Linked DNA regions of Salipiger abyssi. The protein of the gene in region 1 binds, or shares a complex with, the protein of each later gene. Links are inferred from orthologs where the notes say so. Each region holds a gene or a part of one and is shown on either strand. Other genes may lie near its edges.

Evidence for each region.
Region 2: the proteins of pnp (region 1) and Ga0080574_RS20415 are in contact, whole or in part, in a cryo-EM structure (PDB 9QH0), measured with the Escherichia coli proteins. The link is inferred for Salipiger abyssi from one-to-one orthologs.

Annotation. Positions count from the first base shown.
Region 1 is NZ_CP015093.1:2,489,263-2,496,417, forward strand. The notes cover bases 2,995-5,943. They hold pnp (polyribonucleotide nucleotidyltransferase), read left to right. Parts: upstream 2,995-3,366; coding sequence 3,367-5,520; downstream 5,521-5,943. Other genes in these bases: Ga0080574_RS25960 (DUF6525 family protein), read left to right, coding at 2,995-3,175; Ga0080574_RS15645 (DUF2711 family protein), read right to left, coding at 5,571-5,943. Also shown: Ga0080574_RS15615 (DUF1643 domain-containing protein), read left to right, coding at 66-599; Ga0080574_RS15620 (calcium-binding protein), read left to right, coding at 677-1,669; rpsO (30S ribosomal protein S15), read left to right, coding at 1,855-2,124; Ga0080574_RS15630 (DUF3280 domain-containing protein), read right to left, coding at 2,207-2,701; more of Ga0080574_RS25960, read left to right, coding at 2,918-2,994; more of Ga0080574_RS15645, read right to left, coding at 5,944-6,395; Ga0080574_RS15650 (response regulator transcription factor), read right to left, coding at 6,837-7,155. UniProt on the Escherichia coli protein: Involved in mRNA degradation. Catalyzes the phosphorolysis of single-stranded polyribonucleotides processively in the 3'- to 5'-direction. Also involved, along with RNase II, in tRNA processing.
Region 2 is NZ_CP015093.1:3,452,862-3,460,557, forward strand. The notes cover bases 2,646-6,135. They hold Ga0080574_RS20415 (Rne/Rng family ribonuclease), read left to right. Parts: upstream 2,646-3,037; coding sequence 3,038-5,935; downstream 5,936-6,135. Other genes in these bases: Ga0080574_RS20420 (sulfurtransferase TusA family protein), read right to left, coding at 6,034-6,135. Outside these bases: Ga0080574_RS20395 (NAD(P)-dependent oxidoreductase), read left to right, coding at 1-53; Ga0080574_RS20400 (quinone oxidoreductase family protein), read right to left, coding at 91-1,059; Ga0080574_RS20405 (LysR family transcriptional regulator), read left to right, coding at 1,165-2,001; Ga0080574_RS20410 (OsmC family protein), read right to left, coding at 2,098-2,523; more of Ga0080574_RS20420, read right to left, coding at 6,136-6,258; Ga0080574_RS20425 (cytochrome c biogenesis CcdA family protein), read left to right, coding at 6,351-7,103; Ga0080574_RS20430 (hypothetical protein), read left to right, coding at 7,268-7,696. UniProt on the Escherichia coli protein: Endoribonuclease that plays a central role in RNA processing and decay. Required for the maturation of 5S and 16S rRNAs and the majority of tRNAs. Also involved in the degradation of most mRNAs.

The DNA.
Region 1 (7,155 bases):
CCCGGGGCCGGGGGGCTGTCAACGGGGCTTGCGGCCCGGCGCGACGCGGGGCAGGGTCTCGCGCCATGATCGAGCGGAACCATGAGGCAGAAGGCGTGGTGTCGCGGGCGTTTTACTCGCCCTGCGAGCGCTATCGCTACGGGCTGGAGCGACGCTGGGGCGAGGGGCCGTCGCTGCTCTATATCATGCTGAACCCCTCGACCGCCGACGAGCTGCGCAACGACCCCACCATCGAGCGCTGCCAGCGCCGGGCAGTACAACTGGGCTTTGGCGCCATGCGCATCGCCAATCTCTTTGCCTGGCGCGCCACGCGGCCCGAGGATCTGCGCCGCGCCGCCGCCCCGGTGGGGTCTGAGAACGATGCGCTGCTGCGCGACTGGCAGGGCACGGCGGAGATGACGCTGGCCGCCTGGGGCGTGCATGGCGCGCATCTCGGGCGCGGGCCGGAGATGGCGGCGGCGCTGGGCGGGGCGCTGCATCATCTGGGGCTGACCCGCGAGGGGCACCCACGCCACCCGCTCTATGTCTCTTATAAGGTGATGCCGGCGCCCTGGCCTTTGGAAGAGCGCTATGGCGGGGCGGCGTTTCCGGCCTGTTAACCTCGCTCTGCGATATCCGTTGAACGGTGTCCGGGGATCGGGGAAGATACCCGGCGCCTGTTTTGCGAGGATGGCGGATGCTCTGGCTTGCCGGTTTGATGGGGATGATGGTGCTGGGGTCGGTGGCGATCATCGGCACGCAGGATCCGTCCGCAGATCATTCCGGCGATGACGAGGGCAGCGCCGATCCCGAGGATACCGTTGAGCGCCCTGCCGAAAAGGAGGCTGAGGGCGCGACGGGGCTGGCCCCGAATGGCGGGTTGATCGCCTCCGGCGGCGATGGCGACGACACACTGACCGGCACGCCCGAGACCGATCTTCTCGGTGGCGGGGCCGGCGACGATCTGGTCGACGGGCTCGGCGCCGATGACGAGCTGGTGGGCGGGCCCGGCGCCGATACAGTGATCGGCGGTCCGGGCAATGATACGTTGCATGGCGATGCGGGCACCGATCTGCTTATGGGTATGGCGGGCAATGATGCGCTGTTCGCCCATGACGGTGGCGGCACGCTCGACGGCGGCGAGGATGCGGACGAATTGCAGGGCGGGCTCTCCGGCGATCTGCTTCTGGGCGGCAGCGGCAACGATGCGCTGCACGGGCGCGAGGGGGCGGATACGCTGATCGGCGGGCCCGGCGCCGACACGCTCTTCGGCGGCTGGGACGCTGATCTGCTGTCCGGTGTCGAGCGGGATGGCGACGGCATCGACCGCGACGATGTGGATTTTCTCAATGGCGGCGATGGCGACGACACGCTCGAGATCGGCGCCGGCGATGTCGCCACCGGCGGCGAAGGGGCCGACAGCTTTGTCCTCGGGCGCTGGATCACTCAGGGCGAGGCGCCGATCCTGACGGATTTCGACCGGGCCGAGGATCGGATGCTGGTCTTTTACGACGACAGCGGCGGCGCCGCGCCGCCGGAGCTGGCGTTGCGCCCCAGTGCCGAGACACCGGGCATGATCGAGCTCCTGCTCGACGGCGCGCCGCTGGCGATCATGCCCGATGCCGATGCGCCGGCGCTCGACAGCATCGTATTGCTGGGCGAAAGCTCGGCTGCCGCGCTGGGCGCCTGATCCCGCGGCGCACCGCCATCTGCGGCGAAGGGGCAGGGCCCCGCCGCCCCGGAATTTTCTTTTCATCTGCGTGGAATCGCCCTATACGCCCGCATCCGCCCCGCGAGGGGGCGGGTTTCTCCATGGGCCCTGCTGGACGACATCCCGGCTTGCGCCATCCACACCAACCTTTGAAGGAGACCCCGATGTCGATCACCGTCGAAGAAAAAAACAAGCTGATGAAGGAATACGCCACCAAGGAAGGCGACACCGGTTCGCCCGAGGTGCAGGTGGCCATTCTGACCAGCCGTATTTCCACCCTGACCGAGCACTTCAAGACCCACAAGAAGGACAACCACTCGCGTCGTGGCCTTCTGAAGCTGGTGGCTCAGCGCCGCAAGCTGCTGGACTACCTGAAGGGCAAGGACGAGGGCCGTTACCTCGACCTCATCAAGCGTCTGGGCATCCGCCGCTAAAGGCACCGGTGGGCAGATTGCCCACCCTACGATTCCGAACGCCCGTTCCGAGAGGAGCGGGCGTTTTGCGTTGCCGCGGGTCTTAGGGCGGGCCGGTGAGCAGCCGCTCGTCGATCAGGAAATCCATGCCACGGCGCCAGGCGATATCGGTATTGCCGCGAATATCGGTCTGATAGAGCGCAACCACCTCGCCGGTCTCGGCATTGCGCTCGCGCAGGATCACCGTCTGCACCAGAACCGAGAGTTTCTGCACTGCGCCGGAAAACGACCGGGCGGCGCCGATCTTGCGCGCCATCGCCGCCTCGCAATGGTTGCAGGTGAAAACCTCGCCATGTTTGTCGAGATCCGCCGCAAGCGGCGCGGTGTCGAGCAGCGCATAGCGCCCGCTCTCCGCCAGGCGCTGGCGCAGATGCGTGGTGAGCATCGCGATGCGCGCATGCTCGGCCTCGTTCTTTTCGCCGAATTCGACCTCCTGGCTGAAATTGATGAAGCTGAGATCGAACACCGCCACCGGCAGCGGATCGGCGCGCAGCGGCAGCGCCATGAGGCAGAAGAGGCAAAGCAGACGGGTAAACATGGCGGGTCTCCGGAAGGACGGGCGACAGCAGCAGTGTAGCAGGCAGGGCGCCTTACGTCGGCACAGCCATTCGTCGGTGGTGCCGGGGTGAAACCTCTTGGCAGCGGCAGCGGAAATGGCATATTTGGTACGATATAACATACCAAGACAGGAGATGCCCTTGCCCAGCCTCCCACAATCCACGCCGTCGCCCCGCATCCGACCGGAGCCGCTCCGGTGAGCCGGCGGCAGGGCACCAATTGCGGCGCCACCCGGCTCCGGCGCCGCCACCGTCCGGGCGATCCGATGCGGCGCTTCGATGCGCTGCCGGCGCCGTTGCGGCGCTGGCTGGCCGAGGCCGCGCGCCCCTGGTCGCCGGCCTCCAGCCTCGCCATCTGGCGCAAGGTGCGCGCCCGGGGCGGCACGGTCGAGGAGGCGCTGGCGCGGCTCGACCGCGCGGAGCGGGCGCTGCTGGCGCGCGATACCGCCGATTGACGCCCCGTTCCGCCCTGTCACGAGGGTTTTTCTTTTCATTTTGGGGGAAACACTGTATGGCCGCGCCATCTGAGACGTGACGCCCTTGGCCCCCGGGCGCGTGCAGGAGGATAGGGGGCGGCGGCAATGGGGCCGCCATGAAAACGGGAGACCCGGGAGGGCCCGGGAGTGCTCCCTCACAGGATACGAAAATGTTCAATATTTCGAAGAAAAGCATGCAGTGGGGGGAGGAAACCCTCACTCTGGAAACGGGCAAGGTTGCCCGTCAGGCCGACGGATCGGTGATCGCCACTCTGGGCGAAACCTCTGTCATGGCCAACGTGACTTTTGCAAAAGAGCCGAAGCCCGGTCAGGATTTCTTTCCGCTGACCGTGCATTATCAGGAAAAATACTATGCCGCGGGCAAGGTGCCCGGCGGCTTCTTCAAGCGCGAGGCGCGTCCGACCGAGAAGGAAACGCTGACCGCGCGCCTGATCGACCGTCCGATCCGCCCGCTCTTCGTTCCCGGCTTCAAGCATGAAGTGCTGGTGATGTGCACCGTGCTGAGCCACGATCTGGTCAACGATCCCGACATCGTCGCGATGATCGCCGCCTCCGCCGCGCTGACCATCTCGGGCGTGCCCTTCATGGGCCCGATCGCCGGTGCCCGCGTCGGTTTCGAGGATGGCGAGTATGTGCTGAACCCGACCGTCGACGACATGCAAGGGCTGCGCAACAACCCCGAGCAGCGTCTCGACCTCGTGGTCGCCGGCACCAAAGACGCCGTGATGATGGTGGAATCGGAAGCCTACGAGCTGACCGAAGACGAGATGCTCGGCGCCGTGACCTTTGCGCATGAGCAGATCCAGCCGGTCATCGACCTGATCATCTCGCTGGCCGAATCGGCCGCGAAAGAGCCCTTCGACTTCCAGCCGCCGGATTACTCGGCGCTGTACGAAGTGGTCAAAGGCCTCGGCGAAGACAAGATGCGCGCCGCCTATGCGATCACCGACAAGCAGGAGCGCGTCGCCGCCGTTTCCGCCGCCAAGGAAGAGATCAAGTCCCAGCTCAGCGAAGAGCAGCTGGAAGACGCCAATCTCGGCTCGGCGCTGAAAAAGCTGGAATCGACGGTGCTGCGCGCCGATGTGGTGAAGAACAAGCGCCGCATCGACGGCCGCGCGCTGGATCAGGTGCGCCCGATCGTGTCGGAAACCGGCGTGCTGCCGCGGACCCACGGTTCGTCGCTCTTCACCCGTGGCGAGACCCAGGCGATGGTCGTGACCACGCTGGGCACCGGCGACGACGAGCAGATCATCGACGCGCTGCACGGCAATTTCCGCTCGAACTTCCTGCTGCATTACAACTTCCCGCCGTATTCGGTTGGTGAAGTGGGCCGCGTCGGCTCCCCGGGCCGCCGCGAGATCGGCCACGGCAAGCTGGCATGGCGCGCGCTTCAGGCGGTGCTGCCGGCGGCGACCGATTTCCCCTACACGATCCGTGTGGTGTCGGAGATCACCGAGTCGAACGGCTCCTCCTCGATGGCCTCCGTCTGCGGCGGCTCGCTGTCGATGATGGATGCCGGCGTGCCGCTCAAGGCGCCGGTGGCCGGTGTGGCCATGGGCCTCGTGCTCGAAGACGATGGCGACTGGGCCGTGCTGACCGACATCCTCGGCGACGAGGATCACCTCGGCGACATGGACTTCAAGGTCGCGGGCACCGAGAACGGCATCACCTCGCTTCAGATGGACATCAAGGTTGCGGGCATCACGCCCGAGATCATGAAGCAGGCGCTGGCACAGGCCAAGGAAGGCCGGATGCACATCCTCGGCGAGATGTCCAAGGCGCTGACCGAAGCGGCGGAATTCTCCGTGCACGCGCCGCGCATCGAGATGATGCAGATCCCCACCGACAAGATCCGCGAAGTGATCGGCTCGGGCGGCAAGGTTATCCGCGAGATCGTCGAAGTGTCGGGCGCCAAGGTCGACATCAACGACGAGGGCCTGATCAAGATCGCCTCGCCCAACGGCGAAGCCATCCAGAAGGCCTATGACATGATCCACTCGATCGTGGCCGAGCCGGAAGAGGGCAAGGTCTACAAGGGCAAGGTCGTGAAGATCGTCGATTTCGGCGCCTTCGTGAACTTCTTCGGCAAGCGCGACGGTCTGGTGCACGTGTCCCAGATCGAGAACCGCCGCCTGAACCATCCCTCGGACGTGCTGAAGGAAGGCCAGGAGGTCTATGTGAAGCTGCTCGGCTTTGACGACCGTGGCAAGGTGCGTCTGGCGATGAAGATGGTCGACCAGGAAACCGGCGAAGAGCTGCCGCCGGAAGCGAAAAAGAAAAAGGAAGAAGACGCCGCTGAGTAAGGCGCTCTTCCGAGAAACGCGAAACGCCCCGGCTCAGTGCCGGGGCGTTTTCAGTTCCGGAAGAGCGGCGGCGCTGCGCTCTCCGGTTCGAAGACGACCGAAGTGGTCTCGGGTGTGGCCCAGAAGCCTTCGAAATAGTCGGCGGGATCGGCTGCGCTACGCCGCGCGTCGGTCATCGCGAGAAGCCCTGCGACATCGTCATACGCCCAGCTCAGCATGACCCCGGGGGCGGTGACAGCGCAGAGCTTTTCGCCGGGCAGCGAAGTGGCGGGATTGTCCTGCGACAGGCTGCTGACAGGACAGCTTCGTGACATGTCGCGCCACTCGTTCCAGAGCGTCGCCTGCGTCTCACCCAGCGCAGCGAGATAGTGCCCAAGCGCCGGTTCGAGCATGGCGGGCAGCACGTCTTCCTCGGGGCGGTAAAGCCCGGCGTTGTCGCAATAGGCCTCAATTCGGGCGGCGAGATCCATATCGGCCTCGGGGATCTCTCCGGCAATGATCTGAAGCCAGACGGTGCGGGCAAAGCGATCGAACTCGCCCTCCATGCCGACCGCTTTCGCGACCGCCTGCCAGCGCACGGGCCGTCCGGTCTGCTTGATAATGTCCTCGAACCCGTCCGGGGCGGGATTGACCCGGGCCAGAAGCCCTCCTTCTTCGATCTGCGTCATCAGCTCTACGGGATTGAGTGTCGTGTGCATCGGCCCATAGGCGGCGGTATCGGGCGCGTAGCCGGGTACAAGGAAAAACGGATTCAGGACCACGAAAACATGGTCGTAGTCGTATTTCCACCAATCGAGGACCGGAACATTGAAATACGGGTGCTGGAGTCGGCGCGGAACGTCCGCGAGGAGGTCTTCGGAGAAATCTGACTGCATTGGGCAGCTTCTAGAGTATCCCTCCGAGCGTTTGCAACTTGCCTTGGGTCAATATTGCATGTGCGGTCACGGCGTCGGAATTACCCGTTTCTTAATCTTTTCCTGATGAACTTGCGGCGCAATACGACGCTGCGGCATCACTCACGGAGCCGAGCAGTCCGGCGGGCCTCGGTTGGGGATGACCGGGGCCCTTGTTTTTGCACGACTTCGCGCTGGGGAAGCGTGCCGGTGCAGGCCTGAATAGGCCACAAAAAAAGGCCGGGCAAAAAGCCCGGCCAGGTCCAACAGGGAGGTGCATGCGATAACCCGCACATGCAACGGGAACTCTTGGCGTCGGTAATATTATACCAGATGGATACTACTTTGATCTGCGTCAAGCGGGAAGTAGGACCTTTTGATACTCGGCAGAATTGTGCCGGCTGTGCGCAAATCGGCACATTTTCAGGCGACGAGCCGATATCCCCCCGATTCCGTGACGAGAATGCGGGCATTTGACGGATCGGGCTCGATTTTCTGGCGCAGGCGGTAGATATGCGTCTCGAGCGTGTGGGTGGTCACCCCGGCATTGTAGCCCCAGACCTCATGCAGCAGCACGTCGCGCGCCACCACGCCCTCGGTGGCGCGGTAGAGGAACTTGAGGATATTGGTTTCCTTCTCGGTGAGGCGGATCTTGCGATCGTCCTCGGTCACCAGCAGCTTCATCGACGGGCGGAACGTGTAGGGGCCGACGGTAAAGACCGCGTCTTCGGATTGCTCGTGC
Region 2 (7,696 bases), 960 kb from region 1 along the record:
GCGGCCGCTGGGACACGTCGAGCCTGATCAAGCGGCTGAAATCCTTCGGATGAGCCGGGCGGCGGGGCCGCGCCCGGCTCACGCTGCCGCTCAGGTGGTCAGGATGCTCGCCCCGGTGCCCTGGCCGCTTTCCAGCGCCGCCAGCGCCTCTGCGGCTTCGGCGAACGGGTAGATCCGCGCCGGCGCCACCGCGATGCCGCGCCCGATCATCTCGAACACCGCCGCACCCGCCGCGCGATAGGCCTCCGGATCGGCGGCGAAGGCCATGATGCTCGGTCGGGCAAAGCGGATCATGCGCCTCGGCGCGATCTCGGCCACGGCGAGGGCCGGGCTCTCGCCCGCCGCCTGGCCGATGCTTGCCACCGTGCCGTCCGCGCGGGTGCAGGCGATACTCTGGCGCAGACGGTCGCCGCCGACCCCATCGATGGCGAAATCCACCCCCGCGCCCTCCGTCAGCGCCCCGATCTCCGGCTCCAGCGCCGTATCGCGCCCGGTGATGACGTGATCCGCCCCCAGCCGCGTCGCGATCTCTGCCTTCTCGGGCGTGCTCACGGTGCCGATCACCGTCGCGCCGAGCGCCTTTGCCCATTGCGTCAGCAACCCGCCGAGCCCGCCCGCCGCCGCCTGGATCAGCACGGTGCCTTGCGGCCCCACCCGATGGATCCGGCTCAGCAGCATATGCGCCGTCATGCCGCGCAGCATCGAAGCGGCGGCGATCTTCGCGCCGATGGCATCGGGCAGCGGCAGCGCCCGCCATGCCGGCAGCAGCCGCTGCGTCGCAAACCCTCCGGGCTGGGCGCAATAGGCGACGCGCTGGCCGATGGCAAAACCCGACACGCCGTCACCGACCGCCTCGACAACGCCGCAGCCTTCAACGCCGGGAATCGCCGGATCGGGCAGCGGATAGAGCCCGGTACGGAAATAGCTGTCGATGAAATTGACACCGATCCGCTCCTGCCGGAGGCGCAGCGTGCCGGGGCCGGGCGCACCGGGCTCCCAATCGATGCGCTGCAAACGCCCCTCGCGGCCCGGGGTCACCAGTCTGAATGCCTGTTCCATTGATCGTCCTCACTTTCCCGGCCGATCATAGGGCTTGCAAAATGTGCGTAAATTATCGAAATATTTAAGATATATGGGAATAAATTCACATCATCCGGCAAAGCCATGAACTGGGACGATCTCCGCCATTTCGCCTGTTTCGCCGAGGCCGGTTCGCTTTCCGGCGCGGCGCGGCATCTGAAGGTGGAACATGCCACCATCGCGCGCCGGATTGCGGCGCTCGAAGCAGAGCTGAACCTGAAACTGGTGGACCGGCGCGGGCGCAGACTTGTGCTGACGCCGGCGGGCAAACGCATCGCCGCGCTCTCGGCGCAGATGCAGGGCGAGGCGGAGAGCGTGCTGCGCTACGCCCGCAGCGCGACGATGACGGTGAGCGGCGATGTCACGATCAGCGCGCCGCCGGCCTTTGCCGCGGCGCTGATGGCCGCACCGCTCACCGGCCTGCGCATGCAGCATCCCGAACTGAATGTCTTTATCTCCGGCGACATCCACACCGTCTCGCTGGAGCGCCGGGAGGCCGATATCGCGATCCGCCTGCACCGGCCCGAGCGCGGCGCGCTGACGGCGGTAAAACTGGGCGAGATCGCCTTCCGCCTCTATGCGCGTCCCGATTATCTGGGCGACAGGGCAGAGACCGACTGGGACTATATCCGGCTGGGCGGCGCGCTCGCGCAGGCGCCGCAGCAAAGCGCGCTTGGCGATCGGGCCACGGGCGGGGGGCTGGCCGCGGATCAGATCGAGATGCAACTCGCCCTGGCGCGCGCCGGCGCGGGCGTCGCCATGCTGCCCGATTTCCTCGCCGCCTCCGATCCGGCACTGACGAGCGCCGCAGCGGGCGCACCGCCGCTGACGCGCGAGGTCTGGCTGATCTGTCACACAGACATGACAGCATCGGCCCCGGTGCGCGCCGTGTTCGAGACGCTGAAGACCATGCGCGTCTGAGACGCGGCGCTTTGCCGGTTTCCATTGGCTGAAAATATCCCGGAGGTGAAGCGCGCCCCGGCGCGCGAAGGGGGCAGCGCCCCCTCCTGCCGGCCCTCAGCCAAGCAGCGCGTCCATGGTGATCTCGGCATCGAGCAGCTTCGAGATCGGGCAGTTTTCCTTGGCGGTCTGCGCCGCCTTGGCGAAGTCCTCTTCCGAGGCGCCCGGCACCTTGGCGGTCACATCGAGGTGGCTCTTGGTCACCGAGAACCCGTCACCATCCTTCTCCAGCGACACGGTCGCGGCGGTCGAAATGTCCTTGGCGGTGAAACCGGCTTCACCGAGGATCTTGCTCAGCGCCATCGAAAAGCAGCTCGCATGGGCGGCGCCGATCAGCTCCTCGGGATTGCTCCCCGGTTCGCCCTCGAAGCGCTTGTTGAACCCGTAATTAACGGCGCTCAAAGCGCCCGACTCCGTAGAGATCGTGCCCGTGCCGTCCTTGAGGCCGCCCTTCCAGTTCGCGGATCCCGTCTTGCGGATCATGTCGTACTCCTTCGCGGTTTGTGTCACCTGACGCCGTTGCGGCGCCTTCCCAAGCCAACGCGCATGCGGGCGCAGGGTTGCATCGGCGGCACGCCGTCGCCGCCGGCAAGGGCATATTCATGCTGGCTTCACATTCCATATTGTCTTTTCCACACCCGTTCCCTTATGCTGGCGGTCAGGCCTCCCAAGATCCGGGGCCGACAGAGTTTCGCTGCACCGGCGATGTCCTTTTTTCCCGGGGACCCGGCGCAGACCGATCGGGCCGCAAGGCCACCCGAAGACCGCCCGCACCGCACAGACGCGACGGGCCGTAAACAGGCGCAGCACGGGCAGTCCCGCGCATGCGTCGGAGAAGAACCGCGATGAAGCGTGCGACGCAGACGAGGCACCAGGGCGAAGGCAGACCGTCTTCCCGTGCCTGCGCGCCGCAACTCGCCCAGACAAGCCACGCCGCAACACCTCTTCGTCCCCCTCCTGGAGGAGCAGGGGCGCTTGCGCCGTGCAGACGGACAACATGGCAAAGAAAATGCTCATCGACGCCACCCACGCGGAAGAAACCCGCGTTGTGGTGGTCGACGGAAACAAGGTCGAGGAATTCGACTTCGAATCGGAGAACAAGCGGCAGCTAGCCGGCAATATCTATCTCGCCAAGGTCACGCGGGTAGAGCCCTCGCTCCAGGCGGCCTTTGTGGATTACGGCGGCAACCGCCACGGTTTCCTCGCCTTCTCCGAGATCCATCCCGATTATTACCAGATCCCCGTCGCCGACCGTCAGGCGCTGATGGAGGAAGAGGCCGCGCTCGCCGCCGAGGCGGATGACGAGGACGAATCCGACCGCGAAAAGTCGCGCGCCCGCAATTCCCGGTCGCGGTCGCGCCGGTCGCGCTCGCGCTCCAAGGCGGAAAAAACCAAGAGCGACGACAAGACCACATCGGCGGATGTCTCCGAAATCAAGGGGATGGAAACCATCGACCTCGACGCGGAGTCGCAGGGCGAGGGCAGCGCGGGCGACGACACCGCCGAGGGGCTCTCCCCCATGGAGCTGGTCGCCGAGGCCCCGGTCGCGGAACCTGCCGAAACCGCCGAAGAGGCGGGCAGCGCCGATGAGGCGCCCGCCGCGGCCGAAGAGGCGTCGAAACCCGATGCGGCAGAGGCTGCGCCCGTCGAAGACGAGGCGCCCGCAGCCGCGCCTGCGGCCGACGAGAGCGACGACGACGACAGCGACGACGATACTGACGACGACGCCCCGCGCGACGACAGCATCGAATCCGTCGCCGATGACGACACCGAGGAAGACATCCGTCCCAAGCGCAAGCCGCGCCCGCGGAAATACAAGATCCAGGAAGTCATCAAGGTGCGCCAGATCATGCTGGTGCAGGTCGTCAAGGAAGAGCGCGGCAACAAGGGCGCGGCGCTCACCACCTACCTGTCGCTGGCGGGCCGCTACTGCGTGCTGATGCCCAACACCGCCCGGGGCGGCGGCATCTCGCGCAAGATCACCAACGCCACCGACCGTTCCAAGCTCAAGCAGATCGCGCAGGAGATCGACGTGCCCAAGGGCGCGGGCCTGATCATCCGCACCGCCGGCGCCAAGCGCACCAAGACCGAGATCAAGCGCGACTACGAATATCTCCAGCGGCTCTGGGAACAGATCCGCGAGCTCACGCTCAAAAGCATCGCGCCCGCCAAGATCTATGAAGAGGGCGACCTGATCAAACGCTCGATCCGCGACCTCTACAATCGCGAGATCGACGAAGTCCATGTGGAAGGCGAAAAGGGCTACCGCATCGCCAAGGACTTCATGAAGATGATCATGCCGTCCCACGCCAAGAACGTGAAACACTATGTCGATCCGATGCCGCTCTTCGCGCGCTATCAGGTCGAGAGCTATCTCAGCTCCATGTTCAACCCGACGGTGCAGCTCAAGTCGGGCGGCTATATCGTGATCGGCGTCACCGAGGCGCTGGTCGCCATCGACGTGAACTCGGGCCGCGCCACCAAAGAGGGCTCGATCGAGGAAACCGCGCTCAAGACCAACCTGGAAGCCGCCGAGGAGGTGGCCCGCCAGCTCCGCCTGCGCGACCTGGCCGGTCTGATCGTGATCGACTTCATCGACATGGAAGAGCGCAAGAACAACGCCGCCGTCGAGAAGAAGCTGAAGGACAAGCTCAAGACCGACCGCGCCCGCATTCAGGTGGGCCGGATCTCGGGCTTCGGCCTGCTCGAAATGTCGCGCCAGCGCCTGCGCCCCGGCATGATCGAGGCGACGACCCAGCCGTGCCCGGCCTGCCACGGTACCGGCCTGATCCGCTCCGACGACAATATGGCGCTCAACATCCTGCGCCAGATCGAGGAGGAGGGCACCCGCCGCCGCTCGCGCGAGGTGCTGGTGAAATGCCCGGTGGGCATCGCCAACTACCTGATGAACCAGAAGCGCGAACATGTGGCGCAGATCGAGGCCCGCTACGGCATGGCGGTGCGGATCGAGGGCGACATGCATCTGGTCTCGCCCGATTTCTCCATGGAGAAATTCAAGACCGCCACCCGCAACGTCGCCGAGGTGCTGGCGCCGGTGGTCTCGGTCGATACCTCGCTGATGGATCAGATCGACGAGGACATCCCCGCCGAGGAGGAAGAGGACGAGGCCACGGGCGAGGTCACGCCCCCCGAGGCCGAAAACGGTTCGGACGAGGACAGCAAGCCCAAGAAACGCCGTCGTCGTCGCCGCCGCTCGCGCTCCAAGAACAAGGAGAACGGTGAGGACAATGGCAACGGCTCCGGCGACGAGGGCGATTCGAACGACGCCTCCGACAAGCCCGCCGAGACCAAGGCAGAGCCCGCGCCGGCCGAAACCGCCGATGACGCCGCACCCGCGGCGGAAGAGGCGGCCCCCGCGTCCGAGGAGGCCGAGCCCCCGGCCAAGCCGAAACGGACCCGTTCGCGCTCGCGCTCGAAAACCCCGAAAGCGGCCCCTGCCGAGGACAGTGCCGAGGCAGCCCCCGCCGCGGAGCCGACGCCCGCCGAGCCCGCTGCCGAACCCACCGAGGCACCGGCCTCCGAAGAGATGCCCGCCACCGAGCCCGTCGCCGCAGAGCCGGCCCTGGAACCGGTCGCGGAAGCGCCTGTTGCCGAGCCGGTGACCGGGGACAGCCCCGCAGCGGAACCGGTCGCGGAAGAGGCCCCGGCGCAGGAGCCTGCTGCTCCCGAAGCGCCCGTCGCGGAAGACAGCCCCGCCGAGGATACGCCCGCTGCCGAGGCGCCGGCCCCGTCCGAGGAATCGACTACCGAGGCGCCGGCAGAAGAGCAGGCCGAAGCGCCCGCCGAGCCGGAACCCGTGGCCGAGACGGTGGAGGCCGAGGACGATGGCGAGGACAAGCCCAAGCGGCGCGGCTGGTGGTCCATCGGCCGCTGAGCCAGCCCTCGACGAACGAAAAAGCCCCGGATCCGCTCCGGGGCTTTTTGCATCGAAACGCGACGTAGGGTGGGCAATCTGCCCACCGTCCCCCGCGTCTACATATCGCCCCGGCGGATCACCCAGATCGTGACGCTGCCCTCCTCCTGCTGCGCCTCCAGCGCATGCCCGGCCTCGGCGCAGAAATGCGGCATGTCCACCACCGCCACCGGATCGTCCGTGCGCACGCGCAGCACCGCGCCGGGCGCCAGCGCCAGCATGTGCTTGCGGGTCTTCAGAACGGGCAGGGGGCAGAGCAGCCCCGTGGCATCGAGCTCTTCCATGCGCCCCGATTACGCGCGCCGGCACCGCCTGTCCACGGGGATGTGACCCTGCGCCGCGTGACGGCGCCGCCGTTATCTTCTATGAGCGGCATATGTTCGGAATCGACCTCATCGACGCCAGCCTCTGGCCGGCCATGTTCGTGGCGCTCGCCGCCGGGATCGTCTCGTTCCTGAGCCCCTGCGTGCTGCCCATCGTGCCGCCCTATCTGGCCTTCATGTCCGGCGTCAGCATCGCCGAGATGGAGGCCGGTGGCCGCGCCCGGCTGCGCGCCTTCCTCGCCGCGCTGTTCTTTGTGCTGGGGCTCTCGACGGTCTTTGTGCTGCTCGGCTTCACCGCCTCCTGGCTGGGCATGTTCTTCCTGCAGAACCAGCTGCTTCTGGCGCGGATCTCCGGCGTGGTGGTGATTGTCTTCGGGCTGCATTTCCTGCATGTCTTCCGCATCCCCTTCCTCGACCGCGAGGCGCGGATCGAGACCGGCGAGACCGGCGGCTCCGCCTTCGGCGCCTATATTCTCGGGCTCGCCTTCGCCTTCGGCTGGACCCCCTGCATCGGTCCTCAGCTCGGCGCGATCCTGTCGATGGCCGCCTCCGAGGCCTCGGTGGCGCGCGGCACGGTGCTGCTGGCGGTCTATGCGGCAGGGCTGGGGCTGCCCTTCCTGCTGGCGGCGGTGTTCCTCAGCCGCGCCAGGGGGATCATGAACCGGCTCAAGCGCCACATGGCGCTGATTGAAAAGGTCATGGGCGGGCTGCTGATCGTGGTCGGGCTGATGCTGCTCACCGGTGCCTTCTCCGCCTTCTCCTTCTGGCTGCTGGAAACCTTTCCGGCGCTGGGGGAACTGGGCTGATCCGGGCTTCACCTTTCCCGAAATACTCAAAAAACCGCGCCCTCGGGCGTGCCTCCGGCGGGAGTATTTGGAGAAAGATGAAAGACAGTCCGCTGTCCGATACGCGCCACACTCTTGCCCTCAGGGCCTGATAACGACAGGATCGAGGCAAAGAAGGCAGAGAGATGGGCAACGATCCCGTGACGGAGCAGGAGGTGGCGCGGCGGCGGGTGTTCTACATCCCCGGCTACGACCCGATTCATCCCCGACGTTATCGCGAGCTCTACCGCAAGGAGGGCGCGGCACAGGCGGAGATATCCGGCTACGAGATCGGGCTGAAACCCAAGACCACCAGGGGCCCCTATGGCTGGCATGTCGCGGCGGAAATGGAGGGCGCGGCTGTCGAGGCGGATGTGGAGGTGCTGGTCTGGTCGGATATCGTGCGCGACAGCATGTCGACCTCGATCCCCGCGACCTATCTGCAACTGATCCGCACCGCCTGGGAATATATCGCCACCGGCGCGCTGCGGCGGCTCATGCGGCTGCGCAAGGGGCCGGTGATCGCGGCGCTCTATCCGGTGGGGATGCTGCTGGCGCAACTGCTGGTGGCGCTG